DNA from 2 places in the Pseudomonas hygromyciniae genome. Region 1 is predicted to be linked to the other one. Evidence: predicted binding sites of a transcription regulator. Region 1 holds the regulator's gene; the other holds the start of a gene.

Region 1 (8,022 bases):
GCAAGACGTTAGAATCGACGGCGCTGGCGGTGTATCGACTGGCAAGGGAATGAAAGCGTATTTGAAAGAAAGCAGGATACACCTGCTATCGAACGTAAGAGGACAGTATGAGGCTCGTTAAAACCCTCCCTATTTTGCTCGGTCTGGGCGCAGCACTGGGAAGCGTGAGCGCCTGGGCTCTGCCGAACGATAGCCAGCAACCGATCCACATTCAGGCTGACGATGCGCAACTGGATGACAAGCAAGGTATCGCGACCTACAAGGGCGACGTAATCATCACTCAAGGTTCGATGAAGATTACCGGCAATACCGTCACCCTGACCCGCACCCCGGCTGGCGATATCGACGTTGTGACTTCGGTGGGCAACCTTGCCTATTTCGAACAGAAGCAAAACGCCGCTGATCCAGGTCCGATCAAAGGCTACGGCGTAACCATCCAGTACCACGCACCGCAAAACCGCATAGTACTGACTGACCGCGCCAAAGTGATCAGCAGCGACGGCAACTCGACCGAAGGCGAGAAAATCGTCTACGACACCGTCAAGCAGGTCGCCACTGCTGGCCGCGCCAATGGCACCAAGGTCACCGCGCCACGTCCGCGTATCGACATGGTTATCCAGCCGAAAAAGAAGGCCCAGTAATGGCAACCCTGAAAGCCCAGCATCTGGCCAAGGCCTATAAAAGCCGACAGGTCGTGCGCGACGTCAGCCTGTCGATCGACAGCGGCCAGATCGTCGGCCTGCTTGGCCCCAACGGTGCCGGCAAGACCACCTGCTTCTACATGATCGTCGGTCTGGTCCAGGCGGACCAGGGTCGTGTATTGATCGACGACCTGGACGTCAGCCACCAACCAATGCATGGTCGTGCTCGGGCCGGTATCGGCTATCTCCCCCAAGAGGCTTCGATCTTCCGCAAATTGTCAGTGTCCGACAACATCATGGCGATCCTTGAAACCCGCAAGGAACTGGATCGCGACGGGCGCCGCCAGGAGCTGGAAAGCCTGCTGCAGGAGTTCCACATCAACCATATTCGCGACAACCTCGGCATGAGCCTGTCCGGCGGTGAGCGGCGTCGTGTGGAAATCGCCCGCGCCCTGGCCACAGCACCGAAGTTCATCCTGCTGGACGAACCCTTCGCCGGTGTCGACCCGATCTCGGTAGGCGACATCAAGCAGATTATCCATCACCTCAAGGCCAAGGGGATCGGCGTGCTGATCACCGACCACAACGTGCGTGAGACCCTGGATATCTGTGAAACCGCCTACATCGTAAACGACGGCCAACTGATTGCCGAAGGCGACTCCGCCACCATCCTGGCCAACGAACTGGTCAAGGAAGTGTATCTGGGGCACGAGTTCCGCCTGTAACCACTGTGATGTCAGGACATTCGCCATCGGGCGCGGGAGTCAATAAAAACCTCATTATTTTTATTGTTACCGTGCTCTAGGCAAAGCCCCCGATATCAGGCATATAATTTGCTTATGTTTGGCGCTCACGCGCCCTGTCGTGGATGGCGCATTGCGCCGGCGAATAAGGTGTTAAGCCCCTGCCATGAAACCATCGCTAGTCCTGAGAATGGGCCAGCAGCTGACGATGACACCGCAGCTGCAACAGGCCATCCGCCTGCTCCAATTGTCGACCCTGGACCTGCAACAGGAAATCCAGGAGGCCCTGGAGTCCAACCCGATGCTCGAACGCCAGGAAGAAGGCGACGACTTCGATAATGCCGACCCACTGGCCGACAACATAGAGCAAAAACCCAATCCCGACGTCCAGGAACCGTCCTACCAGGAAGCCGCCCCCACGGTGGATAACCTGGAAGAAGGCGAATGGAACGAACGCATTCCCAATGAGCTGCCCGTGGACACGGCCTGGGAAGATGTCTACCAGACCAGCGCCAGCAGCCTGCCCAGCAATGACGATGACGAGTGGGACTTCACCACCCGCACCTCCGTTGGCGAGAGCCTACAGAGCCATCTGCTGTGGCAATTGAACCTCGCCCCGATGTCCGATACCGATCGCCTGATCGCCGTGACGCTGATCGATTGCATCAATAATCAGGGCTACCTGGACGAGACCCTTGAGGAAATCCTCGAGGCCTTCGACCCGGAACTGGACATCGAGCTGGACGAAATCGAAGCGGTCCTGCACCGCATCCAGCAGTTCGAGCCCGCCGGCATTGGCGCGCGCAACCTCAGCGAGTGCCTGTTGCTGCAACTGCGCCAGCTGCCCGCCAAGACCCCGTGGCTGCCCGAGGCCCAACGCTTGGTCACCGACTACATCGACCTGCTCGGCAGCCGCGATTACAGTCAGCTGATGCGCCGGATGAAGCTCAAGGAAGATGACCTGCGCCAGATCATCGAGCTGGTGCAGAGTCTCAACCCGCGCCCCGGCTCGCAAATCGAGTCTAGCGAGGCGGAATACGTGGTCCCTGACGTGATCGTGCGCAAGGACAACGAGCGCTGGCTGGTGGAGCTGAACCAGGAATCGGTGCCACGCCTGCGGGTCAACCCGCAATACGCAGGTTTCGTGCGCCGGGCCGATACCAGTGCCGACAACACCTTCATGCGCAACCAGCTGCAGGAAGCGCGCTGGTTCATCAAGAGCCTGCAAAGCCGCAACGAAACCCTGATGAAAGTGGCCACCCAGATCGTCGAGCATCAGCGCGGCTTCCTGGAATACGGCGACGAGGCGATGAAGCCGTTGGTGCTGCATGATATTGCCGAAGCCGTTGGCATGCATGAATCGACCATTTCACGGGTAACCACCCAAAAATTCATGCATACCCCACGGGGTATATATGAGCTGAAATACTTTTTCTCCAGCCACGTCAGCACCTCCGAAGGCGGCGAATGCTCGTCCACGGCGATCCGCGCGATCATCAAAAAACTGGTTGCCGCGGAAAATCAGAAAAAGCCGTTGAGTGACAGCAAGATCGCTGGTTTACTGGAGGCACAAGGCATTCAGGTCGCCCGTCGAACCGTCGCCAAGTACCGCGAGTCCCTTGGGATCGCGCCTTCCAGCGAGCGTAAGCGGTTGATGTGACGGGCGGGCCACAGCGTTCCAGTGGCGGGTATTCCTACCCGCCGCTTTATGCACTGGCAACGAAGGAGAAGCTGTATGCAAGTCAACATCAGTGGACACCAACTGGAAGTGACCGAACCGCTGCGCGCCTACATCAGCGAGAAACTCAAACGAATTGAGGGGCATTTCGACAAGATCACAAATGTGCAAGTCATCATGTCTGTCGAAAAGCTGAAGCAGAAAATCGAAGCCACCTTGCGTATACCCGGCGGGGAAGTCGTTGCCAATGCAGAGCATGCAGATATGTATGCCGCCATTGACGACCTGACCGACAAGCTGGATCGCCAAATCAAAAAGCATAAGGAAAAGCAGCAGAGCCTTCTTCAAGGCACAGGCCGCTAACACTCCCCACCCATGATTCGACTTGAAACCATCCTGACCCCCGGCCGTTCCCTCGTGAACGTGCCGGGCGGCAGTAAAAAGAGAGCCCTCGAACAGATTGCCAACCTGATCGGCCGTGAAGTGCCTGAACTGGATACGCAAGATGTGTACGAGGCCCTGATTGCCCGTGAAAAACTCGGCTCGACCGGTTTTGGCAACGGCATCGCAATTCCACACTGCCGCCTCAAAGGCTGTGAAACCCCGGTCAGCGCCCTGCTGCACCTGGAAGCTCCCATTGATTTCGACGCCATCGATGGCGCCCCGGTTGACCTGCTGTTCGTCCTGCTGGTCCCGGAAGCTGCTACCGATGCGCACCTGGAGCTGCTCCGGCAGATCGCCAGCATGCTCGACCGTGAAGAAGTACGTAAGAAACTGCGTAGCGCCAGCACCAATGAAGCGCTTTATCAGGTTGTCTTGGAAGAGCAAAGCGGGCAGTAATCATGCGTTTGATCATCGTCAGCGGGCGTTCCGGCTCAGGTAAAAGTACTGCCCTCAACGTGCTTGAGGACAACGGTTTCTATTGCATCGACAACTTGCCGGCCGGCCTGTTGCCCGAGTTGGCCGAACGCGCACTGATCCATACCGAGCTAGCGCAACCGCTGGTGGCCGTGTCGATTGACGCGCGCAACCTGCCCAGCCACCTCACGAGATTCCCGGAATTGCTTGAAGAGGTACGCGCCAAGCATATCCATTGCGACGTGCTGTACCTGGATGCCGACGAAGAAACGCTGCTCAAGCGCTTCTCGGAAACCCGTCGCCGCCACCCGCTGAGTAGCCCGCACCGCTCGCTGGCGGAAGCCATTGAGGACGAGACCAAGCTGCTGGGGCCGATCATTGATTTGGCCGACCTCAAGATCAACACCACCAGCCTGAACCTTTACCAACTGCGTGACGCCATCAAGCTGCGCCTACTGAACCAGCCGGAGCCCGGCACCGCATTCCTGGTTGAATCCTTTGGTTTCAAGCGGGGCATGCCGATAGATGCCGACCTGGTATTTGACGTGCGCTGCCTCCCCAACCCTTACTGGAAGCCGGAACTGCGCGATCAGTCAGGCCTGGACCAACCGGTTGCCGAGTACCTGGCGGCTCAACCGGATGTCGAAGAGATGTTCCAGGATATCTCCAGCTACCTGCTCAAGTGGCTACCGCGCTTTGCCGCGAGCAACCGGGCCTATGTCACCATCGCTATCGGCTGTACCGGCGGGCATCACCGCTCCGTCTACCTGACCGAGCGCCTGGGCCAGGTCTTGCAGAAAACCCTCAAGAATGTCCAGGTTCGCCACCGCGACCTTAGCTGAAAGGAACACCTTCGCGATGCCCGCTCTGGAAATTGAAATCATCAACAAACTGGGCTTGCATGCCCGCGCGTCGGCCAAATTTGTCGGGGTTGCGGGCCAGTTTCCTTGCCAGGTCCGGGCCGGGCGTACAGCAGAATCCATGGTCGACGGCAAAAGCATCATGGCGATGATGATGCTGGCTGCCGGCAAGGGCACCACGATTCACCTGAAGACCGAGGGTGAGCAGGAACAGGAAGCGCTGGAAGCGCTGGTGAAGTTGATCAACAACTACTTCGATGAAGGCGAATAGCCCCTTGCCCAACATAAATCCCATGTGTACGGGCTTGTGTGGGAGCTGGCAAGCCAGCTCCTAAATTGGTTTTGCGCTAAAAGTCAGCCCAACGCTGTATCCATCGCCATCATCAAGCAAAACCCGATGCACAATCCCAGGCTGGCCAGCTTGTCATGGCCATTACGCCGCGACTCGGGGATCACCTCATGAGTCACCACCAATAACATTGCCCCCGCCGCCAATGCCAGCCCCAGTGGCAATAGCATTTCGGCCAGGCTGACCAACCAGGCGCAGAGCACGGCAAACACCGGCTCAACCAGCCCGGACGCAGCACCGATCAGGAATGCCTTGACCCGCGACATCCCTGCCCCCGCTAGCACCAACGCAATCACCAGGCCTTCCGGCACATCTTGCAAGGCGATGCCCATGGCCAGACTGTCGGCATCAGGCATGCCGCCACCGGCCGAGACACCTACCGCCATGCCTTCGGGAATGTTGTGGGCAATGATGGCGAACACAAACAGCCAGATGCGCGGTGGAATTACCGGTTTGTCGTGCGTGCCGACCAGCATCTCCGGGCTGGCACCGGAGACCTTGCGGTCCACCAGGAACAAACCGAAAGCGCCCAGCATGATGCCAAAACTGATCAACCCGCTGGAGGCCCAAGGCGTGAGCCCCAGATTTTCGGCAGCGGCGATTCCCGGCACGACCAGCGAGAACGCCGTCGCCGCCAGCATCACCCCAGCGCCAAACCCCAGTAATGTATCGCTGACAGCCAGCGGCATCCGCCGGATTACCAGTACCGGCACCGCGCCCAATGCCGTGCCCAAGGCACAGATTGCACCACCTTGCAGGGCCCGCAGGATGCGCGGCTCCAGGTCCAGCCAGGCCAGCCCGTGGGCCACCAGCAATGCAGTTCCCGCCAATAGCAGCAGCGAGCCAAACGCATAGCGGAACATTCGCACGCTGCTGATCGCCAGTGTTTCAGTGCCCATAGTCGGCCTTAGGTCTTGTTATGAGAGAGCATTAAGCCAATGCAGCCTGGTAGCGCTCAGCGACTTCCGGCCAGTTGATAACACTGTAGAAGGCATTGATGTACTCAGGACGGCGGTTTTGATAAAGCAGGTAGTAGGCGTGTTCCCACACGTCTAGACCGAGGATCGGCGTATTGCCGTTCATCAGCGGGCTGTCCTGGTTACCGCTACTTTCGACCACCAGGGTCTTTTGCGGGGTCACGCTCAGCCAAGCCCAACCACTGCCGAATCGGGTCAGCGCGGCCTTGGTGAATGCTTCCTTGAACGCATAAAAACCGCCTAGTTGCGCATCAATCGCCTGGCCCAACGCGCCGCCGGGCTTACCACCTCCCTTGGGCGACATGACCGCCCAGAACAGCGAATGGTTGGCATGACCACCACCTTGGTTGATCACTGCGGCGCGCAGTTTTTCCGGCAGTTGCTGAACGTTGGAGACCAGTTTCTCTACCGGCCAGCCGGCAAACTCGGTGCCTTCGACGGCAGCATTGAGGTTATTGATATAGGTCTGGTGGTGCTTGGTGTAGTGGATTTCCATGGTTTGCGCATCGATATGCGGTTCCAGGGCATCGTAGGCGTAAGGCAAGGCAGGCAAGGTGTAGGACATATCAATGTGCTCCATAAAAAGGGCTGTTGCGGGTCGGCGCATCCGTCTGCGCCGTATGGCTGCCCAGCAAGCGATGGGTGCGGGGGTACTCGCCGTGATCGCTAATGAAATTCAACAGTTCGACGTAGGTCTTGCTGCTCTGGCGCAAGGCCGCCTCGCGCAAAGGCTGAGGCAGGCGGGTGTCCTGCATGGTCTGCAGCAAGCGCTGGTGAATGGCGCAGAGGTATTCGGCGCTCTCCTCAGGCTGGTTCAGGCGCAAGTGCAGGTCCGCCAGGTTGTGATGGGAAATAACGCAAGCTGCCACTGCCTCGTCGGCATCACCCCAGCGCGCGAACAACACTTGGGCCAGGGCCAGGGCTTGCAGGTAATGCTCGCGGGCATCCACCAGTTCGCCCTGCATAAAGCAGCGATTAGCCCGTTCGATCGTGCGTTTCCAGTGCTCCATGGTGAGCCTCCAAAGCAGGGTCGGTGATTACACGCCGCCCGCCGTGAGCTTTTCCGGATCCAGGAGGATTTCCAGTTGGCTGCGGGGCAGATCGGTGTATTCGAGCGCCACATCAATCACCGGCCGGCCTTGTTGGTAGGCTTTCTTGGCGATTTCAGCGGCCTTTTGGTAACCAATGATCGGGTTGAGTGCAGTGACCAGGATAGGGTTGCGCGAGAGCGCTTCCTTGAGCTTGGGTTCGTTGACCTTGAAGCTGGCGATGGCCTTGTCCGCCAGCAGGCGGCTGGAGTTGGCCAGCAACTCCAGGCTACTGAGCAGGTTCTGGGCGATGATCGGCAGCATCACGTTGAGTTCGAAGTTGCCGGACTGACCTGCGATGGTGATTGCGCTGTCATTGCCGATCACCTGTGCCGCAACCATGGCCGTAGCCTCTGGAATCACCGGGTTGACCTTGCCCGGCATGATCGACGAGCCCGGCTGCAGGCCTTCGAGTTCGATTTCACCAAGGCCGGCGAGCGGGCCGGAGTTCATCCAGCGCAGGTCGTTGGCGATTTTCATCAGCGACACGGCAATGGCTTTGAGTTGGCCAGAAACGGCGACGGCGGTGTCCTGGGAGCCAATCAAGGCGAACAGATTCTTGCCTGGTGTGAACTGCACCTGGGTCAGGCTGCTCAGTTGCTGACTGAAACGTGCAGCAAACTCAGGATGCGCGTTGATCCCGGTACCTACCGCAGTGCCACCCTGGGCCAGGGCCTGCAGGCTTGGCAGCAAGCCCTGCAAGTGCGCGATATTGGCCTTGAGTTGCTGCGCCCATCCTTCGAGCACCTGACTCATGCGTACAGGCATGGCGTCCATCAGGTGAGTACGCCCGGTCTTGATGAACGGATGGACTTCTACCGCCTTGCG
Region 2 (8,022 bases), 900 kb from region 1:
TGACGCCGCGTGACAGCGAAACGCGCGCCTATGACATCGTCGGCCCGATCTGCGAAACCGGCGACTTCCTGGCCAAGGACCGTGAACTGGCCCTGGCAGAAGGCGATCTGCTGGCCGTGCACTCGGCCGGTGCCTATGGGTTTGTCATGAGCTCCAACTACAACACCCGCGGGCGTGCTGCCGAAGTGTTGGTGGACGGTGATCAAGCGTTTGAAGTGCGTCGCCGCGAGACGGTAGCCGAGTTGTTTGCTGGCGAAAGCCTGCTGCCGGAGTAAGCCATGCTGCTGCGTTTTACCAAGATGCACGGCCTGGGCAATGACTTCATGGTCCTTGACCTGGTCAGCCAGCACGCGCACATCCTGCCCAAGCACGCCAAGCTGTGGGGCGACCGGCATACCGGCATCGGCTTCGATCAATTGTTGATCGTCGAGGCGCCGAGCAACCCGGAAGTGGACTTCCGTTACCGGATCTTCAACTCCGACGGTTCCGAAGTGGAGCAATGCGGCAACGGCGCGCGCTGCTTCGCCAGGTTTGTGCTGGACAAGCGCCTGACCGCCAAGCGGCAGATTCGCGTCGAGACCAAAAGCGGCATTATCGAGCTGGATATCCGCAGCGACGGCCAGATCAGCGTCGACATGGGCGCTCCGCGCCTGGTGCCGGCCGATATTCCGTTCCAGGCCGATGCCCAGGCGTTGAGTTATCCGCTGGAGGTCGACGGTACCGTGGTCGAAGTGGCCGCCGTGTCCATGGGCAACCCCCATGCTGTGCTGCGGGTCAACGACATCAACAATGCGCCGGTGCATGAGCTGGGGCCGAAGATCGAACATCACCCGCGCTTTCCGGCACGGGTCAACGTCGGCTTCCTGCAGGTCATCGACCGCTCCCGTGCGCAATTGCGTGTCTGGGAGCGCGGCGCCGGGGAAACCCAGGCTTGCGGCACCGGTGCTTGCGCCGCCGCCGTGGCCGCGATCAGCCAGGGCTGGATGGATTCGCCCCTGTTGATCGACCTGCCCGGCGGACGCCTGTCCATCGAATGGGCAGGCCCAGGCCAACCGGTGAAGATGACCGGCCCGGCATCCCGTGTATACGAAGGACAGGTCCGTCTATGAGAGCGACTCGCCAATGACCGATAAGCCCCAGGCACCCGCCAAGCAGCCCGAAGGATCCCCTTGCGAAAGCCTGGAGGCAGCGGCCGTCGCCGCTTACCTGGAGGCTAACCCGGACTTCTTCGTCGAGCACGACGAACTGCTGCCAGCCTTGCGCATCCCTCACCAACGCGGCGATACCGTGTCGTTGGTGGAGCGGCAGATGAAGATCCTGCGCGAGCGCAACATCGAAATGCGCCATCGGCTCTCGCAGTTGATGGACGTGGCCCGCGACAACGACCGCCTGTTCGACAAAACCCGCCGCCTGATCCTGACATTGCTGGATGCTGGCAGCCTGGAAGACCTGACCATTGCCGTCGAAGACAGCCTGCGCCAGGACTTCCAGGTACCGTTTGTCAGCCTGATCCTGTTCAGCGACAACCCGATGCCGGTTGGTCGCTGGGTCAAGGGCAGCGAGGCGCAAACCGCCATTGGTGGCCTGTTATCGGAAGGCAAGACCATCAGCGGCACGCTGCGCGAGCATGAGCTGGACTTCCTGTTTGGCGAAGACCAGCGCGTGCAGATCGGCTCGACTGCCGTGGTCGCTCTCAGCCATCAGGGCTTGCACGGCGTCCTGGCCATCGCCAGCCGCGATCCGCAGCACTACAAGAGCACCGTCGGCACCCTGTTCTTGACCTACATTGCCGAAGTGCTGAGCCGCAGCCTGCCGCGCTTCACCAGCGCCCTGCGCGCGGTGCGCTAGCCATGGAACGACAACTGGACGCCTACTGCGCTCACCTGCGCAGCGAGCGCCAGGTGTCGCCCCATACGCTGGAGGCTTATCGGCGGGACTTGAACAAGGTCCTGGCCTTCTGCGAGAAACAACAGATCGGCAGCTGGAAGGCCCTCGATATCCAGGGCCTGCGCAGCCTGATTGCCCGCCTGCACCAGCAAGGCCAATCCTCGCGCAGCCTGGCGCGCCTGCTGTCGGCGGTGCGCGGCCTCTATCACTACCTCAACCGCGAAGGCCTGTGCGATCACGACCCGGCCAACGGCCTGGCGCCGCCCAAGGGTGAACGCCGCCTGCCCAAGACCCTGGATGCCGACCGCACCCTGCAATTGCTCGATGGCGCGGTCGAGGATGACTTCCTGGCACACCGCGACCAGGCGATCCTGGAGCTGTTCTACTCTTCGGGCCTGCGCCTGTCGGAGCTGACCAGCCTCAATCTCGAACAGCTGGACCTGGCCGACGGCCTGGTGCAAGTGCACGGCAAAGGCAGCAAGACCCGTGTGCTGCCCATCGGCAAAAAAGCCCGCGACGCCCTGCTGATATGGCTGCCCCTGCGGGCCTTGAGCAATCCGCCGGACGATGCGGTGTTTGTCAGCCAGCAAGGCCGACGCCTCGGGCCACGGGCCATTCAGTTACGGGTCAAGGCCGCCGGCGAGCGGGAACTGGGGCAGAACCTGCATCCGCACATGCTGCGGCACTCCTTTGCCAGCCACTTGCTGGAATCATCACAAGACTTGCGCGCCGTACAGGAACTGCTCGGCCACTCGGATATCAAGACCACCCAGATCTACACCCACCTGGACTTCCAGCATCTGGCGACGGTGTACGACAGCGCCCATCCACGGGCCAAACGCGTTAAAGGCGGCGACTCATGAGCATCAAGCTAATCACCTTCGACCTGGACGATACCCTGTGGGATAACGTCCCCGTCATCATCAGCGCCGAAGCATCGATGCGCCAATGGCTGGCAACCCATGCGCCCAAGGTCGGCGACCTGCCCCTGGAGCATTTCGCCAGCCTGCGCCAGCAGGTGCTGCAGCGTCATCCCGAGCTCAAGCACCGGATCAGCATCCTGCGCCACCGAGTGCTGATGCACGCTTTTGAAGAGGCCGGTTATCCACAACCGCAAGCCACGGAGATGGCCGATGTGTGTTTTGAAGCGTTCATTCACGCCCGGCACCAGCTCACCGTATTCCCGGAAGCCGAGCCAATGCTTCAAGCCCTGCGCCAGCACTTCCTGCTGGGGGTGATCACCAATGGCAACGCGGATGTACAGCGCGTGGGCCTGGCGGATTACTTCCACTTTGCCCTGAGGGCCGAAGATATCGGCATCGCCAAGCCGGATGCGCGCTTGTTTGAGGAAGCGTTGCAGCGTGGCGGGGTGGATGCCAGTGCGGCAGTGCACATCGGCGATCATCCAGGTGATGACATTGCCGGGGCGCAGCAGGCGGGGTTGCGAGCGGTGTGGTTCAACCCGACTGGCAAGGCCTGGACAGGCGATAAGTTGCCGGATGCGCAGATTCGTAGCCTGACTGAGCTGCCCTCACTGCTCCACGGCTGGAAATAACTGTAGGAGCCGGCTTGCCGGCGAAAAACCCGAGAGCACCGCGTGACGTCAGGCCCCCCGCGTTATCGTTGACGATCTTCGCCGGCAAGCCGGCTCCTACAGAAGTCATCACCGCAGGAAATAGAGTCGCCCATGAAAAAGCCCGCAGCGACGGCGGGCTTTTTCAGCAAGCAAGTCACCGACCTCAGATAGGACGGCTGCCGTACTTGTTATCCGGCTTCTTCGGTGGATCTGCCACCACGTTGGCCTCGACTTCCTGCACTTTGCCGCCTTTGGCGAGGAATTCTTCCATCGCTCGGGCCAGCGCATCGCGCTCTTTGTTCTTGGCTTCAACGCTCGGCAACTCGTCAACCGACACAGCAGCCTTGGCCTTGCCCTTGGCGGTCGGGGCCGGTGCGTCATCGCCACCGTCGTCGTCAGCCACGTCTTCGGCAGCCGCCTCAAGACCTTCTTCGGTTTCGTCATCACCTACTTCGAGGTCGTCGTTTTCCAGATCATCGTCGCTCATGTTCTACCTCATGACTTGCGAAAAGCAGATTAGTTATAGCCCAGCTTCACCATCTGTCGAAGGCTGCCGGAAAAAAATCAACGTCCACCGGATAACCAGTGGCTTATGCCCCGTCACCGTGCGAGGTGGCGAGGGCTTTACGAGCACCGCCATGATCAGGATGCTCGCCCAGATAAACGCTTTGCCATGTGCCCATTGCCAAGTGGCCGGCCTTGACCGGCAAACTCAGTTGGCGACCGATAGGCAGCCCTTGAAATGACCCGGGCCTTGGCCCGCAGGGTGATCAGGGTCTGTCGCCATATACAGTTCTGCGCCCATCGGCGCGCATTCTAGCGCGCTCTGGGAAAAAACAAAGTGCCGAATACGCCTACATGCCTGTAAGACATTCGCACACTGAAAAGTACCGTGTGGATCCGATCACAAACTCGGCACAAAAAACCTCACAAGCCTTCACCATAGGCAAATACCAGACAAAAAAATGCCCGGCAAGCCGGGCATGTTTTTTCATCCGTTATTACAAGTTGTAACCGCGCTCATTGTGTTCCGCCAGGTCCAGGCCAACGGCCTCTTCCTCTTCAGTTACACGCAGGCCGATGGTCAAGTCCAGCACCTTGAGAATCACAAAGGTCACGATACCGGTGTAGATCACGGTAAAGCCTACGCCTTTGGCCTGGATCCAGACCTGTGCAGCAATATCGGTCACTGTGCCGAAGCCACCCAGGATTGGCGCCGCGAATACGCCGGTGAGAATCGCCCCGACAATCCCGCCTACACCGTGTACACCGAAGGCATCCAGGGAGTCATCGTAGCCCAGCTTGCGCTTGAGGCTGGTGGCGCAGAAGAAGCAGATCACGCCAGACGCCAGGCCGATCACCAGGGCACCCATCGGGCCCACGGTACCGGCGGCCGGAGTAACAGCCACCAGGCCGGCAACCACACCCGAGGCGATACCCAGGGCGCTTGGCTTGCCATGGGTGATCCACTCGGCAAACATCCAGCCCAGTGCTGCTGCAGCGGTAGCAATCTGGGTTACCAGCATCGCCATACCAGCCGTGCCGTTGGCCGCTGCAGCGGAGCCGGCGTTGAAGCCGAACCAGCCGATCCACAGCATTGCCGCACCGATCAGGGTGTAGCCCAGGTTATGCGGGGCCATCGGCGTAGTCGGGTAGCCTTTACGCTTGCCGAGCACGATGCACGCCACCAGGCCAGCCACACCAGCGTTGATGTGCACCACGGTTCCGCCAGCGAAGTCCAGCACGCCCCAGTCCCACATCAGGCCGCCGTTGCCGCTCCAGACCATGTGCGCGATCGGCGCATAGACCAGGGTGAACCAGATGGCCATGAACAGCAGCATGGCGGAGAACTTCATACGCTCGGCGAATGCACCGACGATCAGCGCCGGGGTGATGATCGCGAAGGTCATCTGGAAGGTGATGAATACCGCTTCCGGGAACAGCGCCGCCGGGCCAGTGATGCTGGACGGTGTGACACCCGCCAGGAACGCCTTGCCCATACCGCCGAAGAAGGAGTTGAAGTTGACGACGCCCTGCTCCATGCCAGTGGTGTCGAACGCAATGCTGTAGCCGTAGACGACCCACAGGATGCTGATCAGACCGGTAATGGCGAAGCACTGCATCATCACGGAAAGAATGTTTTTGGAGCGGACCATGCCGCCATAGAACAGCGCGAGGCCAGGGATGGTCATGAACAGCACCAGCGCGGTGGCTGTCAGCATCCAGGCGGTGTCGCCGGAATTGAGGACTGGAGCCGCCACTTCGTCTGCCGCCATGGCCAGGCTGGGCATTACGATCGACAACAGGGCTCCTAGCCCTGCGAATTTACGCAGAGTCATATTGTTTTCTCCTGGGGCGTTGGGGTTTGGCGGCTTAGATTGCGTCGGTATCGGTTTCGCCGGTACGGATGCGAATAGCCTGTTCCAGATTGACCACGAAGATCTTGCCGTCACCGATCTTGCCGGTGTTGGCCGCCTTGGTTATCGCCTCGATAACCCGATCAAGATCCTTGTCGTCAATGGCGACATCAATCTTCACCTTCGGCAGGAAATCGACTACGTATTCCGCGCCGCGATACAGCTCGGTATGACCCTTCTGCCGACCGAAGCCTTTGACCTCAGTGACGGTAATGCCCTGCACGCCGATCTCGGACAGTGACTCGCGTACATCGTCCAACTTGAACGGCTTGATGATGGCAGTGACTAGCTTCATGAAAACTCTCTCCCGAATTGGTGGACTTGCCCCAGGAAAACAAACCCGTCTCAAGTCTAAGCGCAGTGCCTGGCTTTGTAACGCATCGTCGCCTCGGCAATTGCCTTTGCGACGCCAGCTAACCGTTGGTGACGAAACAAGTACCCTGGTCCGTCAGCGCACTGCATTCGTCACAGCGACTGCATCAGTGCATGGGTCATGATCGTCTAAGCAGAAACCTTGCCAGCTCCATAAAAATCACTGAAATCAATCCGTTGCCCGCTTACGCACACCTATGGGCCTGTGCGGCAGCCTGGATACGCACAAAAACAGTGCATGCACATTCGGGCTAATGCGCGAAAAGCGTGCGCCGAGCACTTGGAAAAGACTGTAGCCGCTGCGTGATACACTGCCGGCCAACTGTTTTCCGGAATGTTTCCCATGCTCGCGCCCAAAGACCTCCTCGACGCCCTGAGCGGCCACGCCTCTCGCCTGTTCAGCGGTGAAACCCCGCTGCCTCGCAACGAAATCGAAAGCCAGTTCAAGGCGCTGCTGCAAAGCGGGTTCAGCAAACTGGACTTGGTGAGCCGCGAGGAATTCGACAGCCAAATGGTGGTCCTGGCCCGCACCCGTGCGCGGCTGGAGAGCCTGGAGGCGAAGGTGGCGGAGTTGGAAGCCAAGCTGACGCCACCCCCTGCTGAATAAACGCGGTCAGTGTGGGAGCTGGCTTGCCTGCGATAGCATCGCCTCAGTCTTTCTGATACACCGAGGCGTCTGCATCGCAGGCAAGCCAGCTCCCACATAAAGCGCTGCGAACGACTCCGGATACGTTCTGTAAAACCTCCCCCGCCTCGCTCTTCCCCACCTCGTCTACCCTTGAAAAACCCGCAGGAAGCGGCCTCTCTTTCAAGGAACGAGCATGTCCCTCGCCATCGTCCACAGCCGCGCCCAGATCGGCGTCGAAGCCCCCGCCGTCACGGTCGAAGTGCATATGGCCAATGGCTTGCCGTCGCTGACGCTGGTGGGCCTGCCCGAGACTGCGGTCAAGGAAAGCAAAGACCGCGTGCGCAGTGCCATTCTCAACAGTGCGCTGCAATACCCCGCACGCCGTATCACCCTCAACCTGGCGCCCGCCGACCTGCCCAAGGACGGCGGGCGTTTTGACCTGGCGATTGCCCTGGGGATTCTCGCGGCCAGTGTGCAGGTGCCAGCGCTGAAGCTGGATGAGGTGGAGTGTCTCGGGGAATTGGCGTTGTCCGGCGAGGTGCGAGCGGTGAAAGGCGTGTTGCCGGCCGCCCTGGCGGCACGCAAGGCCGGGCGCACGGTGATCGTGCCTCGGGCCAATGCCGAGGAAGCCTGCCTGGCGTCCGGGCTGACAGTGATTGCGGTGGATCATCTGCTGCAGGTGGTGGCGCACCTTAATGGGCAGGTGCCGATTGAGCCGTTCAAGTCAGACGGTTTGCTGTACCTGAACAAGCCCTACCCCGACCTGAGTGAAGTGCAAGGCCAACTGGCGGCCAAGCGGGCGCTGTTGATTGCCGCAGCTGGCGCCCACAACCTGCTGTTCAGCGGCCCGCCGGGCACCGGCAAAACCCTGCTCGCCAGCCGCCTGCCCGGTTTGCTGCCGCCGCTGAGTGAACAGGAAGCCCTGGAAGTGGCGGCGATCCAGTCGGTGGTCAGCCTCGCTCCGTTGAGCCACTGGCCCCACCGACCATTTCGCCAGCCGCACCACTCAGCGTCAGGACCGGCGCTGGTAGGTGGCGGCTCGAAACCGCAACCTGGGGAAATCACCCTGGCCCATCATGGAGTGCTGTTTCTCGATGAGTTGCCAGAGTTTGATCGCAAAGTGCTTGAGGTGCTGCGCGAGC

Evidence for each region. The regulator sigma-54, encoded in region 1, starts transcription at its own class of promoters, with help from an activator protein. The targets are predictions, from matches to a motif close to ANTGGCATNNANNTTGCTNT.
Region 2: the regulator sigma-54 is predicted to act here: its motif matches at 6,383-6,402, upstream of glnK (P-II family nitrogen regulator).

What each region holds. Positions count from the first base shown of each region.
Region 1 covers NZ_CP070506.1:4,940,439-4,948,460, forward strand. Annotated here, with positions in the region: gene lptC (LPS export ABC transporter periplasmic protein LptC) at 1-121, shown strand, start outside; gene lptA (lipopolysaccharide transport periplasmic protein LptA) at 108-641, shown strand; gene lptB (LPS export ABC transporter ATP-binding protein) at 641-1,366, shown strand; gene JTY93_RS22110 (RNA polymerase factor sigma-54) at 1,551-3,044, shown strand; gene hpf (ribosome hibernation-promoting factor, HPF/YfiA family) at 3,120-3,425, shown strand; gene ptsN (PTS IIA-like nitrogen regulatory protein PtsN) at 3,438-3,902, shown strand; gene rapZ (RNase adapter RapZ) at 3,905-4,762, shown strand; gene JTY93_RS22130 (HPr family phosphocarrier protein) at 4,779-5,051, shown strand; gene JTY93_RS22135 (ZIP family metal transporter) at 5,135-6,028, opposite strand; gene JTY93_RS22140 (superoxide dismutase) at 6,060-6,671, opposite strand; gene JTY93_RS22145 (DUF2753 family protein) at 6,673-7,116, opposite strand; gene JTY93_RS22150 (class II fumarate hydratase) at 7,144-8,022, opposite strand, start outside.
Region 2 covers NZ_CP070506.1:5,838,657-5,846,678, forward strand. Annotated here, with positions in the region: gene lysA (diaminopimelate decarboxylase) at 1-275, shown strand, start outside; gene dapF (diaminopimelate epimerase) at 279-1,109, shown strand; gene JTY93_RS26465 (DUF484 family protein) at 1,123-1,848, shown strand; gene xerC (tyrosine recombinase XerC) at 1,851-2,750, shown strand; gene JTY93_RS26475 (HAD family hydrolase) at 2,747-3,442, shown strand; gene sutA (dormancy-specific transcriptional regulator SutA) at 3,627-3,950, opposite strand; partial or broken gene JTY93_RS26485 (YjbQ family protein) at 4,054-4,188, opposite strand; gene JTY93_RS26490 (ammonium transporter) at 4,465-5,802, opposite strand; gene glnK (P-II family nitrogen regulator) at 5,837-6,175, opposite strand; gene JTY93_RS26500 (accessory factor UbiK family protein) at 6,596-6,859, shown strand; partial or broken gene JTY93_RS26505 (YifB family Mg chelatase-like AAA ATPase) at 7,074-8,022, shown strand, end outside.